Regions from separate parts of the Pseudoalteromonas sp. Hal040 genome, predicted to be linked through region 2. Evidence: predicted binding sites of a transcription regulator. Region 2 holds the regulator's gene; the other holds the start of a gene.
What was found. The regulator ArgR, encoded in region 2, controls arginine synthesis, uptake and breakdown. The targets are predictions, from matches to a motif close to ANTGAATANNTATTCANT.

Region 1 (7,672 bases), 1.1 Mb from region 2:
TCAAAGGTACAGGCAAAAACGGTCGTGTAACTAAAGAAGATGTTGATACATTCTTAAAAGCACCTGCAGCAGCACCAAAAGCTGAAGCAGCAGCGCCAGCAGCACCTATGGGTGACCGTACGCAAAAACGTGTTCCTATGACACGTTTACGTAAAACAATTGCTAATCGTCTTCTTGAAGCGAAAAACTCAACTGCAATGTTAACGACGTTCAACGAAGTTAATATGAAGCCAATCATGGATCTTCGTAAGCAGTACCAAGAAGTATTTGAAAAGCGTCACGGTATCCGTTTAGGTTTCATGTCTTTCTACGTGAAAGCTGTAACTGAAGCACTTAAGCGTTTCCCTGAAGTTAATGCGTCTATTGACGGTGATGATATTGTTTATCACAACTACTTCGACATCAGCATCGCGGTTTCTACACCTCGTGGTCTTGTGACACCAGTTCTTAAAGATTGTGACAAACTTTCAGTTGCTGAAATCGAAAAAGGTATCCGTGAGCTTGCGATTAAAGGTCGTGACGGTAAATTATCTATCGAAGATATGACAGGTGGTAACTTCACAATTACTAACGGTGGTGTGTTCGGTTCATTACTATCTACACCAATTATCAACTTACCACAGTCTTCAATCTTAGGTATGCACAAAATCCAAGATCGTCCAATGGCTGTAAATGGTAAAGTTGAAATCTTACCAATGATGTATTTAGCGTTATCTTACGATCACCGTCAAATCGATGGTAAAGAATCAGTAGGCTTCCTAGTAACAATTAAAGAGTTACTTGAAGATCCAACTCGTTTACTACTAGATGTTTAATCTGGTTGTATAAAAACTAAGCTGTGAACCTCGTTCACAGCTTTTTTTGCGCCTTTGGTCTAACTGGGGTTTTCATGTGGAGCCTTGGGATTTATACTAAGTGCGCAATTTGGGATAGCTGGCTATTTGCATAAATATTCAGCTCTTTTAGTATAAAAAATTGGATAAAGCATCATGAATTTGCATGAGTATCAGGCAAAACAACTTTTTGCCGAATATGGTTTACCAGTTTCTCAAGGTTTCGCTTGCGATACACCTGAAGAAGCTGCAGCAGCTGCTGAGAAAATCGGCGGTGATATGTGGGTTGTTAAAACACAGGTTCACGCAGGTGGCCGTGGTAAAGCTGGCGGTGTTAAGCTAGTTAAAACAATCGACGAAGTTAAAGAGTTCGTCGCGAACTGGTTAGGTAAAAACTTAGTTACTTACCAAACAGACGAAAATGGTCAGCCAGTAGCTAAAATCCTTGTTGAAAGCTGCACTGACATCGCTAACGAATTATACCTTGGCGCTGTAGTAGATCGTGCTTCTCGTAAAGTTGTTTTCATGGCATCTACTGAAGGTGGTGTTGAAATCGAGCAAGTTGCAGAAGAAACTCCAGAATTAATTCACAAAGCTGAGATCGATCCGCTAGTTGGTCCTCAAGCTTACCAAGCTCGTGAATTAGGTTTCAAACTAGGTTTAAACCCTACTCAAATGAAACAGTTCGTTAAGATCTTCATGGGTCTTGCAAACATGTTCAACGATTTCGATTTCGCATTATTAGAAATCAACCCGCTAGTAATCACAGACGAAGGTAACCTTCACTGTCTAGACGGTAAAATCGGTGTAGATGGTAACGCGCTTTACCGTCAACCTAAAATCCGTGAAATGCACGATCCTTCACAAGAAGACGCGCGTGAAGCTCACGCTGCAAGCTTCGAGCTTAACTACGTTGCACTAGACGGTAATGTTGGTTGTATGGTTAACGGTGCAGGCCTAGCGATGGGTACAATGGACATCGTAAACCTACACGGTGGTAAGCCAGCTAACTTCCTAGATGTTGGTGGTGGTGCTACTAAAGAGCGTGTATCTGAAGCATTCAAGATCATCTTATCTGACGACAACGTTAAAGCAGTTTTAGTTAACATCTTTGGTGGTATCGTACGTTGTGACATGATCGCTGAAGGTATCATTGGCGCAGTTAAAGAAGTAGGCGTAAACGTTCCTGTAGTAGTACGTTTAGAAGGTACTAACGCTGAACTAGGTCGTGAAGTACTTGCTAAGTCTGACCTTAACATCATCGCTGCTGAATCACTAACAGACGCAGCTGAGAAAGTTGTTGCTGCTGCGGAGGGCAAATAATGTCTGTATTAATCAATAAAGATACAAAGGTTATCTGTCAAGGTTTCACAGGTGGTCAAGGTACTTTCCACTCTGAGCAAGCGCTTGAGTACGGTACACAAATGGTTGGTGGTGTAAGCCCAGGTAAAGGCGGTCAAACGCACCTTGGTCTTCCAGTATTCAACACAGTACGTGACGCTGTTGAAGCAACTGGCGCAACTGCATCAGTTATCTACGTACCAGCACCTTTCTGTAAAGATGCAATCTTAGAAGCTATCGATGCTGGCATCGAGCTAATCGTTTGTATCACTGAAGGTATCCCAACACTAGACATGGTTGACGTTAAAGTTAAGCTTGAAGAAACTGGTGTTCGTATGATCGGTCCTAACTGCCCAGGTGTTATCACTCCGGGTGAAACTAAGATCGGTATCATGCCTGGTCACATCCACAAGCCTGGTAAAGTAGGTATCGTATCACGTTCTGGTACTTTAACTTACGAAGCGGTTAAGCAAACTACTGACGCTGGTTTCGGCCAATCAACATGTGTTGGTATCGGTGGTGACCCAATCCCTGGTACTAACTTCATCGACGTTTTAGAAATGTTCGAAAAAGACGAGCAAACTGAAGCTATCGTTATGATCGGTGAAATCGGTGGTACTGCAGAAGAAGAAGCTGCAGAATACATCAAGCACAACGTGACTAAACCTGTTGTTTCTTACATTGCGGGTGTTACTGCACCTCCAGGTAAGCGTATGGGTCACGCAGGTGCAATCATCGCAGGCGGTAAAGGTACTGCTGATGAGAAATTTGCTGCATTAGAAGCTGCTGGCGTAAAAACTGTACGTTCACTAGCTGATATCGGTGCTGCACTTAAAGAGAAAACAGGCTGGTAATCAGTTCTGAACTCTTAAAAAAGGCTCGCTTATGCGGGCCTTTTTTGTATCTATCACTTTCTTATAACCCGCACGAAAATTCCGCCTACAAATTAAGAATAATAATGCTTTATTTGTGAATATAAATTCTCTACACTTGTGGCTTGTATAGTTGTTTTTATTAAAACATTCGACTTTAATAAGGTAAATATTACGTGCGTACCACAGAATTGGTAGATGGATTTCGCCAGTCAACCCCTTATGTAAATGCTCACAGAGGCAAAACATTCGTTGTCATGCTTGGTGGTGAGGCGATTGACCAGTCTGGTTGTCGCAGTATCATCAATGATATTGCGCTTTTAACGAGTCTTGGTATTAAGATTGTTTTAGTGTTTGGTGCTCGCCCACAGTTTAATGCCGCGCTTGAGCAAGTTGGCATAACTAGTCAGTTTCACAATGAGATACGTGTGACCGATAACGAAACGTTTGATGTAATAAAAAAAGTCGCCGGTGCAATGCAATTTGACATCACAGCACGCTTATCGACATCTTTGAGTAGTACACCAATGTCGGGTTCTTTCTTAAATGTTGTCAGCGGTAATTTTGTTATTGCCCAACCCTTAGGTGTTGATGAAGGTGTCGATTACCATCACTCAGGAAGAGTGAGACGCATTGACGTTGCAGGCATTCGCCATCAGCTAAATAACAACGGTATCGTGTTACTCGGTCCGATTGCAGCATCAGTGACAGGTGAAAGCTTTAACTTAACAGCAGAAGAAATTGCCACACAAGTAGCGTTAAAACTGCGTGCCGATAAGATGCTAGGCTTTTGTCAAGAGGCCGGTATTTTGGATGAAAATGGCGAAGCAATCGCTGAGCTTATGCCCAATGAAGCAGAGCATGTATTAGCGAATTATCGCAATCAACCAGATTCATGTTTAAGTGCAACCGTGTTCTTACAAGCAGCGATTGATGCGTGTCGTGGTGGTGTACATCGCTGTCACTTAGTTAGTTACAAAGAAGACGGCGCATTACTTCAAGAGTTGTTCTCTTTAGATGGGATCGGTACGCAAATCGCGCCGCAAAGCTCTGAGCAATTACGAAGTGCAAGTATCTCTGATATCACGGGGATTATTAACCTTATCAGGCCACTTGAAGAGCAGGGCTATTTAGTGCGTCGTTCGCGTGAGCAACTTGAAATCGAAATTGAGCAATTTACAGTAATTGAGCGTGATGGCCTTATCATTGCTTGTGCAGCTTTGTATCCGTTTGCAGATGAACAAGTAGGGGAATTTGCAAGTTTGGCTGTTCACCCTCAGTACCGAGATGCCGACCGCGGCAGTTATCTACTGAGGTTTATTATTAACAAGGCTAAACGTGCAGGTTATTCGCATTTATTTGCCTTAACAACACGCAGCATCCACTGGTTTTTAGAGCAGAGTTTTGAATTGGTAACAGTCGATGAGTTGCCAGCTAAGAAAAAAGCGCTTTATAACTATGAGCGACGTTCTAAGGTATTGCGATTAGACCTTACTAAGTTAAGTAAAAACCGTTAATTAAAAGGTGACGCAAGCGCGTCACCCCTCATTGTTATTCATTAATATTGATAATTTATGTGCTGATAAAAACGCACACGTAAATCTTGGCGAGTCGGATTAAACGCCAGTTCATCGGTTACTTCATTTATGGCACTTTGTACTTGATTCATAAACTTGCCATAACCAATGTCATGCTTGTCTTTATCTGCTGCTGCAATCACAAAATGTAGCGCATCAACAAGTTGATTTGCATCCCAATACTGTTGTAACTGTACTTGTTCAGTACTGCAATCAAAGGTTAGTTTTTGCAGTTCACTATTACTTTGTGCGTTATCAATATTGCTATTACGCACAATCGGGCGTGTACCATTTGCGATGAATGCGCCTAGGGTTAAAGCGCGTTTATCACATGCACGTTTGAATGCATCAAAGATGTATTGATAAAACTGCGTGTAATTTTCTTCATTCAACATATGTTGAAATTGCGTTTTAATGGCACGTGTAACAGGAATTGAAAAACCTGCATAGGTCATTTCGCTGTGCTCTGTTGGTAAATGACATTGGCGAGACTGATAGCGTGGGTATAAGCTACGTAATTTATAGCCATAGCTTTCTTTGTGACCTTTTGCTTTGGCAAATAAATCATAAGTTAGATGTTGATGATCGCGAATTTTAAGCGGTGGTTGGCCGCTTAATAGTTTTTCTTGTAATGAGTTAATCACTCTTTGCACATTATGATGAAAACTTGCTGCATGTGCACGAATATCTTCACCGGTTGCTAAGAATAATAAACGTATTTTTTTGCATCTAACTTCACCATCGGCAAAAACGTTATGTGCTTCATGGTATTGCGGATTGTAGAAAAATAAAATCTGCTTAGCGGTTTCTAAACTGTATGCTTCATCATGGTAACGAACCACAGGTAGTTTATCGTTTGCGATTAAATGTACGTTATGCAATTCATACTCATCACATAGCGCAAATAATTCCCTTGCAAGACGCTTATAAGCGCAGCTCACATTAGTAAACTGGGCAAAAAACTCATCAGTAGGTTTAAATTCAACTAACACATACTGGTTTGCACGTGCTGAGCTTGGAATATAGACTCGGTGTTGATTGAGCGAAGCCATCTTTTTTCCTTATTGGTAATGAAACTGACGGCACTATATCGCTAGTCAATGATCATTTTATTGCGTTAGAACAATTTTTTTACCGATTTTGTCGAGTCTGTGAACTATGTATTCAAGAATCGACTTATTATCTTCAATAAACATGGTTCAACTACTGTATGTTAGGGTTTGTTTTTGTAATAATGCAGTAGTTTTGTCACCATGCAATATTCAGAGGATTATGCTCCTATGGCGGAAATTGAGAATCGCCCAAGTAACTTTATTAGAACGCGTATTGATGAAGATCTCGCAAGCGGTAAGCATGCGACTACGCACACGCGTTTTCCACCAGAACCAAACGGTTTCTTACACATTGGTCATGCAAAGTCGATTTGCTTAAACTTTGGTATTGCCAAAGATTATCAAGGTCTTTGTAATTTACGTTTTGATGATACTAACCCAGAAAAAGAAGACATCAATTACGTAAACTCAATTAAAGAAGATGTGCAGTGGTTAGGTTTCCAGTGGGATGGTGAAATCAAATATTCATCTAACTATTTCGATGCGTTATACGGCTATGCTGTTGAGCTAATCGAAAAACGCCTTGCGTATGTGTGTTTCTTGTCACCAGAGCAAGCACGTGAATACCGTGGAACATTAAAAGAGCCAGGTAAAAACAGCCCTTACCGTGATACACCGATTGAAGAAAACTTAGCGCTTTTTGAAAAAATGCGTAATGGTGAATTCAAAGAAGGCGAGTGTGTACTGCGTGCAAAAATCGATATGGCTAGCTCGTTTATCGTTTTACGTGACCCGATTTTATACCGTGTACGTTTTGCACATCATCACCAAACGGGTGACAAGTGGTGCATCTACCCAATGTATGACTTCACGCACTGTATCTCTGATGCGTTAGAAGGTATCACACATTCATTATGTACTCTTGAGTTCCAAGATAACCGTCGTTTATACGATTGGGTATTAGATAACATCAGCCTTGAATGTCATCCTCAACAAATCGAGTTTTCACGTTTAAACCTTGAATACACGATTATGTCAAAGCGTAAATTAAACGACTTAGTGGTTAATGGTCATGTTGAAGGCTGGGACGATCCGCGTATGCCAACGATTGCTGGTTTGCGTCGTCGCGGTTATACACCTGCATCAGTACGTGAATTCTGTTCTCGCATCGGTATCACCAAGCAAGAAAACATGGTTGAAATGGGTATGCTTGAAGCGTGTATCCGTGAAGATCTTAATGAGCATGCACCGCGTGCAATGGCTGTTCTTGATCCGGTGAAGATTGTTATCGAAAACTATGATGCAGATAAAGTAGAAACTTTATCTGTAGCAAACCACCCGAATAAAGAAGAAATGGGTCGCCGTGATGTGCCTTTCACTCGTGAACTGTATATCGAGCGTGAAGATTTCCGTGAAGAGGCAAACAACAAGTTCAAACGTTTAGTGCTTGATAAAGAAGTACGTTTACGTGGTGCTTATGTAATTAAAGCTGAGCGTGTTGAAAAAGACGAAAACGGCGAAATCACGACTATTTTCTGCTCATATGATCCAGAAACACTGGGTAAAAACCCGAGCGATGGTCGTAAAGTTAAAGGTGTTATTCACTGGGTTTCAGCGAGTGAGTCAATTACTGCAGAAGTTCGTTTATACGACCGCTTATTCAACGTACCAAACCCAGCTGCTGCTGAAGACTTCAATGCAACGTTAAACCCTGAATCACTTGTGGTTCTTGCTAACGCGAAACTTGAACCGTCACTTGTTAATGCACAAGCAGAGCAGGGCTTCCAGTTTGAACGTATGGGTTACTTCTGTCGTGATAACAAAGCCGACTCATTAGTATTCAATCAAACTGTGGGTCTTCGTGATTCATGGGCGAAGATTGAACAAAAAGGCTAATAGCTAATCTATTAAGTTTCTAAACTTAATAAAAAACCCTTTCACTTTTAAAGTGAAAGGGTTTTTTTATAACCATTAAAAGCGATTAGAAATAACCGCGA
Region 2 (7,672 bases):
TGAGCCTTTTGGTTTATCACCGGGGTTACTTTTAAGTGGCACTTTATTTGCGATGATCTTTGCTTACGTTGTGCGTTTTTATGCGATTGCACATGGCGCACTTGAAAGCAGTTTTTTACGTATTAGCCCTTCACTTGATATGGCCAGCCAATCAATGGGCAAAGGGCCCTTACAAACCCTTTGGCGAGTACATTTACCGCTATTAAAGCGCGGCATTTTAACAGCTGGCTTATTAGTGTTTATTGAGTGCATGAAAGAATTACCGGCCGCTCTATTACTTAGACCTTTTAATTTTGAAACGCTGGCCACCCATGTTTTTCAATATGTTAGTGATGAGCAATTGGAGCTTGCGTCAATTTCGGCCTTGTTTATCGTGTTAGTTGGGTTAATCCCTTTGTATTTCGTTAATCGTTCGATGGAGCAAAATCACTCATGAGTCATTTGATAATTAAAGACTTAGCTTATCAGTACAATGCGACTCAGGTTTTGAGTGAACTAAACCTCAATGTTGAACAAGATGAAATCGTCTGTTTGCTTGGCGCAAGTGGCTGCGGCAAAACCACCACCTTAAAGGCAATTGCCGGGATTTTACAGCCTGAGCAAGGCTATATGAGTATTGATTCTAAAGTGGTCAACGATAGCGGGCTGTTTGTTGCACCGGAAAAACGTAATATTGGCATGATGTTCCAAGACTATGCGCTGTTTCCTCATTTAACGGTGAGCGACAACATTGCGTTTGGCCTTAGCAACATGAGCAAAGCACAAAAGCGCGAGCGTGTAGATGAAATGCTTAGCCTTGTTAAACTCGATGGTTGTGCACAGCGATACCCGCATCAGCTTTCAGGTGGCCAGCAGCAACGAGTGGCAATAGCCCGTGCACTTGCTTACAAACCAAGTTTATTATTACTTGATGAGCCATTTTCGAATATTGATACACAAGTACGTTTTGAGCTTATCGCCGATATACGCCGCATTATTAAAGCTCAGCAGGTTTCTGCGGTATTTGTTACTCACTCAAAGGAAGAAGCTTTCGCATTTGCTGACACGCTTGCTGTTATGCATGGTGGAAAAATCGCCCAACAGGGCTCTCCGGAGCAGTTATTTAGTCAACCTAACTCAAAGGTGGTTGCAGAGTTTCTTGGTACGGGCATATACTTAACGGCAAAAGTATTAACGCCAACTGAATACGAAACGGCGTTTGGTGTGGTTCAGTCATTGACGGTAAGCAATACTAATTGCCAGCAAGGTCAAGTGTATATAAGACCGCACCATATTCAGTTGTGTGAAGCTGCGCACAGTGACGCAAACAGTTTAACTATCTTGCAAAGACGCTTTATCGGCACGCGTTATGTGTACCGTATCAATATTGCAGGGCAAGAGTGTGAAGTTGCCGCAGAGCAAGATCGCGTGTTAGCTGTTGAGCAGCCTGTAAAAATAAAAATAATGCCGCACACAGTCAATTTTTTTCATGATTAGTACTAAATAACAATCTTGAATCCTTGGCTTTGTGCAAATAACGAGAAGCTAAGGATTCACTATGGCGCAAGCGCAATCTGGGATTTGTGCTGAAGCAAACTTACATGGTTTGCACCTGTTTTTTAATGTTTACGATGGCCATGATGAGTCATTACGTAAAAAACTAAAACGCGTCAGCGTCATTCAAGATGAGTTTGCTGATCAGTTCTCAGAAGCCATGCTGTCGTGCGTGGTTGCCCTTGGTGCTCAGTATTGGCCGCATATCTTGCCCGAGTTTATTCCTAGTCAATTGCAAAGCTTTCCGAATGTAACTCACAGTGAGCATGTGATTAGTGCCCAGCCATTTGATTTGTTTGTACAAATTCGCTCAGACCGCGAAGATGTCAATCATCTATTTGCCCTGCAAATCCTAAAATTATTAACACCGGATGTTGAGCTGGTGGAGCAGGTTCGTAATTTTCGATTTTTAGACGGGCGTGATTTTAACGGCTTTATCTATGCGGGTGATACGCCGCATGGTCGCCAAAAGCGTAGTACAGCACTTATCGATAAACCGGGTCACTTTGAAGACCAAGGCAGTTATATCCATGTTCAGCGCTTTGTGCATGATTTGAGTGTCTGGCAGCATTTATCGTTGTCTGAGCAAGAGCAAATCATGGGGCGCACGCGTTTAGATAACACCTTGATTGTGCCTGCTGTAGAAACCAGTCATGCGGTTCGTAGTGAATTAAAAGATGAGCATGGCCAGCCACTATTGCTAAACCAAAGCATGCCATTTGGTGATGTGCATAAGCAGGGAATTTTAATGGTTTCGTGTGCTGCGCAAGGGGATGCGTTTGAACAGGTATTAAAGAGTCGCTTAGGGCAGGGCGATTGCTATGATCATTGGCTCGATTTTACTCAAGCCGATATGGGATCTGCTTTTTTCGCCCCGTCAGTAAACTTCTTAAAGCAACTTTAAACGGTATCGAATAAAGTGCGCACGCGCTCAAGCGTGACATCGATTTCAGAAATCTTCGCAGGGGCGATAAAAATAGTGTCGTCACCTGCAATCGTACCTAGTACACCATCCGCCTTACCGAGTGAATCAAGTAAGCGAGCAATTAATTGTGCTGCGCCTGGGCTAGTGCGAATAATAATCATCATTTCGTTATGCATAATATCGATAACAAGTTGGCGAAGCGGGCTTTTCGCTGTTGGCACACCCATTTCAGCCGGTAAACAATACACCATTTCTTGTTTTGCATTGCGAGTACGTACCGCACCGAACTTGCTTAACATGCGAGAGACTTTACTTTGGCTAATATTATCAAAGCCTTGCTCTTTTAATGCTTCGACAATCTCACCTTGTGAGCCGAAGTTTTCTTCTTTTAATAGCGCTTTAAACGCTTTGATCAGTGCTTCTTGTTTGTCTTGTGGTTGCATGTTTTCGTTTCTTTATTCATCAAATGTGGAGTAATTCTACACAACTCTGCATATTTATGCAGTATTAGTTTACAATGTCGTCCAAAATGCTGTGTCTTTACAGCTAAGTTTACAACTATGGTCGAAATTATACGCGAAATAAGCAGGATAAATTTGTTTTTAGTCGCTAATTTCATTATCTTTAGGGCCACAAATATTTCCTACCTCAAATTACGGAGAATTCCAATGAAAGTTGCTGTTTTAGGCGCAGCTGGCGGTATCGGCCAAGCATTGTCTTTATTATTAAAAACAAGTTTACCTGCAGGTTCTGAATTATCGTTATACGATGTTGCCCCTGTTGTTCCTGGTGTAGCGGTTGATCTTTCTCACATCCCAACAGACGTTAAAGTTGAAGGCTTTGGTGCTGACAGCCTAGACGCAGCATTAGCTGGTTGTGATATCGTTCTTATCCCAGCGGGTATGCCACGTAAGCCAGGCATGGACCGTGCGGACCTTTTCAACGTAAACGCAGGTATCATCAAAACATTAGCTGAAGGCATCGTTAGAAACTGTCCTAAAGCGTTAGTGGGTATCATCACTAACCCAGTTAACGGCACTGTGCCAATTGTTGCTGAAGTATTCAAAAAAGCAGGTACTTACGATGCTAACCGTGTATTCGGTATCACAACGCTTGACGTGATCCGTTCAGAAGCATTTGTTGCTGAACTTAAAGGTTTAAGCGCAACTGACGTTAAAGTTCCAGTGATCGGCGGTCACTCAGGTACTACAATCCTTCCTCTTCTTTCTCAAGTTGAAGGTGTTACTTTCACTGACGAAGAAGTTGCAGCATTAACTCCACGTATCCAAAACGCAGGTACTGAAGTTGTTAACGCTAAAGCGGGTGGCGGTTCAGCGACTCTTTCAATGGGTGCTGCAGCAGCACGCTTCTGTATGTCTTTAGTTAAAGGCTTACAAGGTGAAGAAGTTGTTGATTACGCATACGTTGCAGTTGAAAACGGTGACGCAGCATATTTCGCACACCCAGTTCGTTTAGGTAAAAACGGCGTTGAAGAAATCCTTTCTTACGGTGAGTTAAGTGCATTCGAAGAGCAAGCTAAAAACGACATGCTAGCTACTCTTAACAAAGACATCCAAGAAGGTGTTGATTTCATCAACGGTTAATTCCGACAGATGATAGGCGGTTTTTTAAATCGCCGAAAACAAAAAAGCCTGCATATGCAGGCTTTTTTAATGGCTCGAATAAATAGCGTTTAATGATCGCGGGCAACGGCGATGCGTGCCAAACTCTCTAATGCTTGTTTGTACGGTGTGTCTGGTAAGAAAGCAATACAAGCAATCGCTTTGTCAGCTTCTTGCTCAGCTTTTTGCATTGCAAACTCAAGCGCTTTAGTGTCAGCTAATGCTGCTAGAATGCTCTCTAAGTGATCCATACCATTGCCAAGCTCAATAGCGTCTCTAATTAGCTTCACTTGCTCTGGGGTGCCTTTTTGCATTGCGTAGATAAGCGGTAGGGTAGGTTTACCTTCAGCTAAATCATCGCCAATGTTTTTACCAAGTTGCTCAGCATCGGCGTTGTAATCAAGTACATCATCCACTAATTGAAATGCCGTGCCAAGATGCATACCGTATAAGTTTAATGCTTCAAGGGTTTGCTCATCTTGCTCGGTAATAATTGCAGCAAGGCCAGTTGCGGCTTCGAACAATTTTGCAGTTTTGCTGTAAATAACCTGCATGTAGCTTTGTTCTGTCGTGTCTGGGTCATTACAGTTCATTAGCTGTAATACTTCGCCTTCAGCGATAACATTCGTTGCATCAGCTAGAATTTGCATAATTGACATTTTACCTAGGCCAACCATCAACTGAAATGAACGTGTATAGATAAAGTCACCCACCAAAACGCTCGCTGCATTACCAAATTCAGCATTGGCTGTTGGTGTACCACGGCGTAAATGTGACTCGTCGACAACGTCGTCATGCAGTAATGTCGCGGTATGAATAAATTCGATGATAGTAGCAAGCGTAATATGGTCTTTGCCCTCATAACCGAGTGCTTTTGCCGCTAAAATGGCCAACATAGGTCGAACGCGCTTACCACCGCTGTTTACTATGTATAAACCGAGTTGGTTAACCAATGCGACATCTGAGCGCATTTGGGCGTGTATAAGTTGATTGACGTCATCCATTTCATTTTCGATTAACGTCTGGATAGCTTTTATATCCATTGATCTCCGAGCCAATATTTATGGGTATACGGGGCTGATTGTACAACAAAAAAAGCGCTTGCTCGATATTTTGTGATGATTCATTAAAAAAACACTGTAAAGTTTTTTATTTCAGATCAATTTTGCTGACATAAATTTATAACCTTGATTAATAAGTGATCAGCTTTTTGAATTTTAAAGGTGCGTATTATTAGCGTAATTTAATTGTCATGAGATCGTAAAAACCGCTTGGCATGTGGTGTTTTTAGGATAGAATAGGGGAAAATATTGAATTGCTCTCAATGCAGCTATTTTTTATTCATTTTATCGAAAAAGAGGCTTGCTAGTTTTTGCACATTAGCGTAAACTTCGCGCCCTATTGAAGAATATTTTAGTTGCGTCGATTTGAGGGCGCACAGACGGAGTTAATTATGTACGCGGTTTTCCAAAGTGGTGGTAAACAGCACCGTGTGACTGAAGGTCAAACAATTCGTCTTGAGAAATTAGACGTTGAAACTGGTGCAGCAGTTGAATTTGATTCAGTACTTTTAGTTGCTGATGGTGAGAAAATCGAGATCGGTGTACCGTTCGTAAACGGTGGTAAAGTAACAGCTGAGGTTGTTTCACACGGTCGCGGTGAGAAAGTTAAGATTGTTAAATTTAGACGTCGTAAGCATTCTCGTAAGCAAATGGGCCATCGTCAATGGTTCACTGAAGTTAAAATCACTGGCATTAGCGCTTAATTAGAGGTACTGAGAAATGGCACATAAAAAAGCAGCTGGTAGTACTCGTAACGGTCGCGATTCAGAAAGCAAACGCCTAGGTGTTAAGCGTTTTGGTGGCGAATCAGTTCTAGCGGGTAGCATCATTGTTCGTCAACGTGGTACTCGTTTCCACGCTGGCGCAAACGTAGGTATCGGTAAAGACCACACTATCTTCGCAAAAGCAGATGGTAAAGTTCAATTCGAACAGAAAGGTCCTTTAAACCGTAAATACGTAAATATCGTAGCTGAGTAATCATCTCGATATTTGAAAAACCCCGCCTTTGCGGGGTTTTTTGTTTTGAGGCGCATAAATATATACCTAAGCGCCTTGGCATTGGGTGCTGAATAGGGCACTTAGGTATATAATAGAGTTATTAACAAGCCAATCTTAAAGTGAGTAATCATGAAGTTTGTAGATGAAGTAGAAATTCGTTGTGACGCGGGTGATGGCGGCAGCGGTGTCGTATCTTTCCGACGTGAAAAATATGTACCAGATGGCGGTCCTGATGGCGGCGACGGCGGCGATGGCGGCAGCGTTTATCTACAAGCCGATGAAAACTTAAATACGTTGATTGACTATCAATTTGAGCGTTTTCATAAAGCAGAGCGCGGCACTAATGGTCAAAGCCGTAACATGACAGGTAAAAAAGGCGCTGATTTAACGCTTAAGGTACCTGTTGGTACGCGTATTACAGACGTTGATACAGAAGAGTCATTAGGTGATCTGACTAAACATGGTCAAAAAATTGTAGTTGCGAAAGGTGGTTTCCATGGCTTGGGAAATGCACGTTTTAAATCAAGTACTAACCGTGCACCTCGTCAAAAGACGTTGGGTACTCCAGGTGAAGTTCGCAGCTTACGCCTTGAGTTAATGCTACTTGCCGATGTTGGTTTGCTGGGTTTACCTAATGCTGGTAAATCAACATTTATCCGTAGTGTTTCGGCGGCAAAACCAAAAGTGGCTGATTACCCATTTACAACGCTTATTCCTAACCTTGGTGTAGTACGCCCAGATGCGAATAAATCATTTGTTATTGCAGATATTCCTGGTCTTATTGAAGGCGCTTCAGAAGGTGCGGGTCTGGGTATTCGCTTCTTAAAGCACTTAGAGCGTTGTCGTGTATTACTGCATATTATTGATATTATGCCAGTTGATGGTACTAACCCAGTTGATAATGCCTTTGCGATTATTAACGAGCTACACCAATACAGCCCTAAGCTTGCTGAAAAGCCGCGTTGGTTAGTATTTAACAAAATCGACTTATTGCCAGAAGATGAAGCCGAAGCACTGTGTAATGAAATTGCCGAAGAGCTAGGTGAAGAGGTTAATGTTTACCGTATCTCTGCTGCAAACAAGCAAAATACCCAAGCATTGTGTCATGACATTATGGCGCTGCTTGATAGTATGCCGAAAGAGAAATTCGCTGAAGAAGAGAAAGAAGAAGTTGAATTTAAGTGGGATACTTATCATCAGAAAGCAACATCTCAAGATGATGATGATTGGGATGACGACTGGGATGATGATGACTACGATGTAGAAGTTATCTACCAACGATAAAATTTTAAACTGAAAAGGAGCCATGCGCTCCTTTTTTATTAATAAGAAAAAAGTATTAAGGTTTAGTGTGAAAATTTCAATGATTGCTGCTATGGCAAATAACCGAGTAATAGGCCAAGACAACCAAATGCCATGGCATTTACCCGCCGATCTACAGCACTTTAAAAAAGTAACTATGGCAAAGCCTGTTATTATGGGCCGTAAGACGTTTGAATCGATTGGTCGCCCTTTACCTGGACGTCAAAATA

Region 1: argA (amino-acid N-acetyltransferase) is a predicted target of ArgR. The motif match lies at 3,143-3,160, and genes of this name have one in related genera.

Annotation. Positions count from the first base shown of each region.
Region 1 is NZ_JARLUU010000001.1:1,597,974-1,605,645, forward strand. Features, by position in the region: gene odhB (2-oxoglutarate dehydrogenase complex dihydrolipoyllysine-residue succinyltransferase) at 1-815, shown strand, start outside; gene sucC (ADP-forming succinate--CoA ligase subunit beta) at 990-2,156, shown strand; gene sucD (succinate--CoA ligase subunit alpha) at 2,156-3,028, shown strand; gene argA (amino-acid N-acetyltransferase) at 3,223-4,563, shown strand; gene P4S60_RS07160 (DUF3083 family protein) at 4,605-5,675, opposite strand; gene glnS (glutamine--tRNA ligase) at 5,904-7,571, shown strand; gene P4S60_RS07170 (TonB-dependent receptor) at 7,657-7,672, opposite strand, start outside.
Region 2 is NZ_JARLUU010000001.1:468,753-476,424, forward strand. Features, by position in the region: gene P4S60_RS02125 (ABC transporter permease) at 1-436, shown strand, start outside; gene P4S60_RS02130 (ABC transporter ATP-binding protein) at 433-1,476, shown strand; gene P4S60_RS02135 (Dyp-type peroxidase) at 1,538-2,437, shown strand; gene argR (transcriptional regulator ArgR) at 2,434-2,901, opposite strand; gene mdh (malate dehydrogenase) at 3,127-4,062, shown strand; gene ispB (octaprenyl diphosphate synthase) at 4,152-5,123, opposite strand; gene rplU (50S ribosomal protein L21) at 5,534-5,845, shown strand; gene rpmA (50S ribosomal protein L27) at 5,862-6,119, shown strand; gene cgtA (Obg family GTPase CgtA) at 6,270-7,424, shown strand; gene folA (type 3 dihydrofolate reductase) at 7,504-7,672, shown strand, end outside.